Regions from separate parts of the Leifsonia sp. GW821-FHT13C09 genome, predicted to be linked through region 1. Evidence: riboswitches for the same ligand, from Rfam matches in the RefSeq annotation. Region 1 holds a riboswitch; the other holds the start of a gene.
What was found. Region 1 has a riboswitch for magnesium ahead of AC1ROW_RS09750 (ABC transporter permease). Riboswitches for the same ligand answer to the same signal wherever they lie in the genome.
Positions count from the first base shown of each region.

Region 2: another riboswitch for magnesium. It lies ahead of AC1ROW_RS22055 (Nramp family divalent metal transporter); the one in region 1 lies ahead of AC1ROW_RS09750 (ABC transporter permease).

Region 1 is NZ_JBXAPS010000002.1:347,802-351,174, forward strand. It holds gene AC1ROW_RS09745 (ABC transporter ATP-binding protein) at 1-255, opposite strand, end outside; gene AC1ROW_RS09750 (ABC transporter permease) at 270-2,006, opposite strand; M-box (ykoK) riboswitch at 2,250-2,432, opposite strand; gene AC1ROW_RS09755 (helix-turn-helix domain-containing protein) at 2,557-3,159, shown strand; gene AC1ROW_RS09760 (MFS transporter) at 3,156-3,373, shown strand, end outside.
Region 2 is NZ_JBXAPS010000026.1:516-3,888, reverse strand. It holds gene AC1ROW_RS22060 (magnesium transporter MgtE N-terminal domain-containing protein) at 1-404, opposite strand, end outside; gene AC1ROW_RS22055 (Nramp family divalent metal transporter) at 470-2,101, opposite strand; M-box (ykoK) riboswitch at 2,350-2,519, opposite strand; gene AC1ROW_RS22050 (hypothetical protein) at 2,988-3,212, opposite strand.

The DNA of each region.
Region 1 (3,373 bases):
CAGCGCCGTGCCGGGGTTGGCGCCGTTGAGCTCGCCGCCCTTGAACGACACTGTCCCGGAGGTGGGCGCGATCAGCCCGGCGATGCAGCGCAGCAGCGTGCTCTTGCCGGAGCCGGAACGGCCGAGCAGCGCGACGATCTCGCCCTGGTGGATGGTGAGCGTGACGCCCGAGAGCACGGTCTTCTCACCGCCGTCGGTGGCGAACGACTTGGTGACGTCGCGGACATCGATGAGTGCGGTGTCGGTGGTGATCATGATGGGAGCCCTCCTCACAGGCTGAAGCGCTTCTCGGCGACCGCGTAGAGGCGGCGCCAGAACAGACGGTTGAGTCCGACGACGAAGACGGACATGACGATGACACCGACGAGCACGCGCGCCATGTCGCCGGTCTGGGTGGCCTCGGCGATGTACGCGCCGAGGCCACTCGCGGTGTAGGTGTGGTGGTTGTAGGTGACGACCTCGGCGACGATGGACGCGTTCCATGCACCGCCCGCCGCGGTGATCCCGCCGGTGACGTAGGCCGGGAAGATCGCAGGCAGGATCAGCCTCCGCCAGCGCTGTACCCGGCCGACGCCGAAGCTGTCCATCGCCTGCCGCAGGTCGGTGGGGATCGCGCTCGCGCCAGCGATGACGTTGAACAGGATGTACCACTGCGACCCGAGCGCCATCAGCAGGATGCCGCCGTAGTCGAGCGGGATGCTCGTCGCCACGAAGAACGCGATCGCGAACGGGAAGAGGAAGTTCGCCGGGAAGCTCGCCAGCAGCTGCACGATCGGCTGGGCCAGCCGGCTGATCCGCGGGTTCATGCCGATCCACACGCCGACCGGCACCCAGACGATGGTCGCGAACAGCAGGATGACGACGACGCGGGCCATCGTGACCGCGCCGAGCCCGAACGCCTGCACGAAAGCGCCGATCCCAAGCGAGCGCTCGATGAAGAGGTACGAGGCGACCGCGCCGACCACGATCGCGGCGACGACGACCACCGTCACGACCACGTCCAGCGCGCGCTTGCGCACCTCGGGCACCCGCAGCGGATGCTCGGCCAACCCGAACGGCCGGGTCGCCCTGTCGAGTCCCCGCCCGATCGGAGCGAAGCCGCGCTCCACGACGCGCGGCAGCCAGGACCGGCTGATCACGTCGAGGACGACGCTGCGCGGCCGGTCGGTGGGGGCGGTGTCCTCCTGGCGGAACCGCTCGGCCCAGGCGACCAGCGGACGCCAGAACAGGAAGTTCACGCCCAGCACCATGATCGCCATCGTGACGATGGCCCAGCCGACCCGGTCCAGTTGCCCGGCCTCCACCGCCGACGCCACGTAGGCCCCGACGCCGGGGAGCGCGAAGCTGTGGTTGTTGACCGTGATCGCCTCGGAGGCGGCCAGGAAGAACCAGGCTCCGCCGAAGCTCATCATGCCGTTCCAGACCAGCGGGATCATTCCGGACGGCACGTCGAGCTTCCAGAACCGCTGCCACTTCGTCAGCCGCATCAGCCGAGCCGCCTCATCGAGATCGCTCGGCTGGCTGGTCAGCGAGGCGTAGAAGGAGAAGGTCATGTTCCACACCTGCGAAGTGAAGATCGCGAACACCGCGGCCGACTCCAGCCCCAGCGTGGAGCCGGGGAACAGCGCGATGAACCCGGTCACGGTCACCGACAGGAAGCCGAGGATCGGGACCGACTGCAGGATGTCGAGCGCCGGCAGAATGATCTTCTCCGCGCGCGGCAGCCGGGCGGCGGCCGTCGCGACCATGAAGGTGAAGACCAGCGACGCGGCGAGCGCCGCGAACATCCGCAGCAGCGAGCGCAGCGCGTAGTACGGCAGCAGCGCCGGGTTCGTGTCGATGGACGACGGCACCTCGGTGAGCCGCACCGGGGCGGACGCGCCGGCGGCCGCCTGGATCACCAGGTAGAACAGCACGACGATGGCGACGGCGACCAGGACATCGATCCAGCGGAAGCGGACACGGCGGAGCGTGCCGGCGCCGGGGACAGTGCGGAGCAGGGGCATGACAAGACCTCCCTGGGCCGCGACCGGCGAGGGCCGGAGGCGGCAGAAGACGACAGGGGACGTGAAGGCGTCACCGTGCCGCGCGGAGGTCAGCGGAGGCCGGGCGTCGAACGCGCGGAAGCCGCCGGCGCCGGAGCGCAGCAGGGACGGGACGGACTATGGTCGTCGCTCACGGCGGGTCACCTCCTGGCGGTCGGGGGCAGGCGTGCGCCAGGTGTCACCCGCGGCCGTTCCTGGCCGGGGGCGAGACTCCCACGTAAGAGCTTCGGCACTGCGCAACGTATCCCGCAGATCCGCTCGGATCGCCGGAAGCCACTTGGGGTCACCCCTTAAGCCGGGGAGACCTGTCCTGATCTTGGGCGTCTCTCGACGTCGTGAGATCAGTGGCCTGTGTTCGCGCAGAAGCCTCACCTAACGAAGTTCTGCCAGAAGAACCGTAGCAGAGAACCCCGAGCGGCGGCTCGAACCCTTACGGAATCCATACGGGCCAGCGGCCCTCGGATCGCAGAAAGTCTTTTGCAGAATCTCTTCTGCGATTACACTGCACGGTATGACCGACGAGCCGAACCCGTTCCCCGAGCTCGATCCGGCCCAGGACGTGCTGCTCAGCCCCTCCGCCATGCGCGGGCTGGTCAACCCGCTGCGCCTGCGGCTGCTCGACCTCCTCCAGGCCGACGGGCCCTCCACCGCCACCGAGCTCGGCCGGCGAGTGGGCCAGTCGACCGGCGTCACGAGCTACCACCTCCGCGTGCTCGCCGAGCACGGCTTCATCGTGGAGGACGCCGAGCGCGGCAACGATCGCGACCGCTGGTGGCGCGCGGTGCACCGGTCGACCTCCTTCTCGTTCCGGGTGCCCGGCGACGCCGCCACCGAAGAGACCGTCGACCAGGCCGTCCAGTTCGTGCGGCTCAATGCCGAGGAGTCCCACCGGCGGGTGCTGGCCTGGGTGGACACGCTCTCCAGCCAGGTGGACGAGCTGCCGGAGCTGCCGTGGACCGTCAGCGACTGGCCGCTCACCCTGACCGTCGAGCAGGCGCGGGAGGTCACGGCAACGGTGCGCGAGCTGGTGACGCGGTTCCGGCGCGAGCCGGGGGCGGACGCCGGCGACGGGGTCCGGGTGCACGCGCAGTTCCAGCTGTTCCCGGAGCCATGAGCGGCGCCGCGCCCCGCCGCGCGCCCCTGCTCGGGCTGATCGGCGCCTACCTGGTCTCCGGCGCCGGCACGGCCCTGTCGGCCATCGCCATCCCGTGGCTCGTGCTCGTGGCGACCGGCAGCGCCGTCGCGACCGGCCTGGTCGGGTTCGCGGAGATGGCCCCCTACGTGCTGCTGCAGGCGACGGCCGGCCCGCTGGTCGACCGGGTGGGCCT
Region 2 (3,373 bases), on a different contig from region 1:
CCGGCCCGACGCCGTCCCAGCCAGTTCGGTGGCGTCACATCGAGCCCCGTCGCCGCCCACCCGGTCGGCGTGCGTTCCAGGCAGACGTCGTACGCGCGGACCAGGCGCGCGTTGCCCACGTCGACCAGCCGATGGCCGAGCACCGCCTCTTTCAGCAGTACCTCCCCCGGGCGGCGCTCGAACGGGCGAAGATCCAGGCGTGCGCTGCTGAGTACCGCGCCGTCGTCGGTGAGATCGCTCACGTCCGCGGCCGGGATGAACACGGAGGTCGATCCCACCCTCGCGACCAGCCCGGCGACCGAGGGATACCCCTCGAGGCCCAGCCGCACCACGATGTCCGAGAGTGCGCCGATGACGTTACCCCGTCCGTCTCTCACCGGCTTGCGGACGAGTCCGGACAGCATGCGGTGCTCGATGGTTGTCGATCCGTTCACAGCACTCAACTCCCTTCAGTTCCGATGGGATCGGTTCAGTGGCCCAGCGCCAGCTGCACCACGCGCACGATCACGAGGATCATAGCCAGCAGCAGATAGCCGCGCAGGACGGTCAAACCCAAGCGCCTCCCCGTGGACAGGCGCGGAGGGTTCAGCAGCGTCAGCGGTGGCATCCGCCACGCCGCGCGCTCGGCCCGCGACACACGCTCGGCCCGGGCGGCCGGGTGACGCAAGCGCCACACGGCGAACCCGGCTCCGACGGCGACCGACACGGCTGCTCCGACCACCAGGATGGTGATGATCTGGCCGCCCGAGACGCTCGGGAAGATCACGCTGACCGTGAGCACCAGCGACAGGATCACCAGGACCGCGATCACGGCCGAGGTGAAGACATTCAGCCACCGACCGTTCACCCACGGGCCGAGGACCTCTTTGTCGTTGCACAGCAGAAGGAGGAACACTGTCGCCGACGGCAGCAACACACCTGCCAGCACCTGCACGCCGACGGTGATCAGACCGAGCGGGCTTCCTGGCAGAACCACGATCACCGCGGCGACTACCAGCAGGCCGGCGAAAGTGGCGTAGAAGCCCTTCGCGTCCCGGATCTTGCGGTGCAAGGAATGCTTCAGCCCGAGCGTGTCGCCCAGCGCGTATGAGGTCGACAGCCCCACCGCCGCCGCTCCGATGATCGACGCGTCGATCAGCGCGACCGCGAACAGCATCCCCGCGATCCGGCCCACGTACTTCCCGAGGCCTTCCGCGACACCGAGCGCATCGGTGAAGTTGCCGAACTCCGGACGGCCGGCGAATACCGCGGCGGGCACGGACATCAGGATGGCGCCCCCGATCACGACGATCACGATCCCGATCCACACGTCGATCTTCTCGTACGACATGAACCGGGGTGTGATCCTCTTGTCGATGATGTAGGACTGCTGGAAGAACAACTGCCACGGGGCCACGGTGGTTCCCACGATGCCGATGATCAGCAGCACGACCGTGGACAGGTCGGCGCCCGCAGGAATCCCCGGCACCAGGAACCCGTGGGCGACCTCCGCGAACGACGGGTGGGCCATGATCGCGAGCGGGATGAGGATCAGCGACCCGAAGATCAAGAACATGCACAGTCGCTCGAACCTGCGGAACGAGCCCGTACTGGCCGCGGCGATGATCACAGCCGCCGCGATGATCACGCCCGGGACCTGGGGCAGCCCGAGGTAGCTCAGACCCAAGCTGATACCGATGAACTCGGTCACGATCGTCAGCGCGTTCAAGATGAACAGGTCGATCACACTGAACGCGCCCCAGAACTTTCCAAACCGTTCCAGGATCAGCCGGGCGTGACCCACACCGGTGACCGCGCCGAGCCTGAGCACCATCTCCTGGTTCACGTACAGCACCGGAACCAGCAGCAGAAGCGTCCACAACAACGACGTCCCGTAATTCTGGCCAGCCTGAGTGTAGGTGCCGAACGCGCCGGCATCGTTATCGCCGACCATCACGATCAGCCCCGGCCCGACAATAGCGAGCAGCGTCTTCAGCTTCGCCGACAGCTTCACCCGGGCCGCGTCATCCCCGACCGGGATCGTGCCGAAGGCGCCCTGGATATCGCCGACGTGCGCGGAATCCAACGCGGCGTGCTGCGAAGGGGTCTGCATAGAGGTCATGAGTCGTCGCTTTCGTGCCCGGCACCCGGGCGTGAGCAATCACCCTTCCGCCGCGTGCGCGACGAAAAGAAGAAGAAGAAGAAGAAGAAAAGAAGGGGCGCCCTAGCCCGACAGGCTAGAGACGAGCACTCTCCAGACGGAGCGCGAAGCGGAGGCGGGCCTTGTTAAACGCCTGATTATGATGGTCGTCCATCCCGTACCTCCCAGCTCGCGCACCCGAGCACCTCCAGGGACAGCCGCCAAGCGGCCTCGCCTCTCCACGTAAGACCTTTGGCACTCCGCGACGTCACCCGAACTCTCGGGAGCCAATCGGGGCGACCCCTTAATCCGGGGAAGCCTGTCCTGACCCGTGGCGTCTCTCGACATTTGGGGTCGCTGGCATCTGTTCGCGAAGGAGCCTCAGCTAACGATCGGCACCAACAGGCTGATTGTAAATACGAGAACCCAACCCACAGCAGCGGATTAAGCCCTCTTTCGCCCTTGCAGAAACAACCTTACATGCGCGCCTCCGGCGACGCCAGCAAGCCACGCCGAACCTAACCTGGCGCTTGGCGGAAAGATAATCGATTCGCGGTCGAGACCAGCCGCGCAAGCTGCTTCAGCTGCAGCTATCGACTGCCAACCGAAGCTGTCCGATCTGCGCAGTCGAGCGCCATTCCCGCCAAGAATTCGCACCGTCGCTCACGACTTGGCCCGGGATCGGGCCCACCGCGGCGATCGTCGTCAGGCCGTCGTCGGTCACCATGTGCTGCACCCCATCGGCCGGGGGTAGGGCAGACTCAGATCGTCCACGGACGCAGGATGCCGCAAAGTCGGCGACCACGCGGACTCACAGTCTCCAGGCGTTCCTCCGGGCTGAGGTAGACCTCGAGCGGAAACTGGACAATCAGTTAGTGCTTGGCCGGCCGAAGGCTGGGATCGGCAGGTCGACAGGGCCGCTTGGATTCATCCGACGGGCCTTCTCGCGTTTGAGTCGCAGATGATCGAGGGTTACTTCGAGGCCCTCGATCTCGCCCTGCCAGCCTTCGGCTTCTGCGCGCTCCCGCCGGGCGATGAGGTCTGATTCGAGGTCGTCGAGTCGGGCGATCATTTGTGGCTCGACGTGAAGCATTGGGCAGCGTACGCAGGCGTGTTCGTGGGCGCATGGTGTTCCGTAGGGCCGGCCGCAGGCTCCGAGCTCGACCTTGCGTCTGTCGAAGTGCTCCTCGAACTCCTGCCATTCGGAAACTGTTGTATCGCGGTACTCGTCCTGAGGCCGCAGTCGCCGGCGTC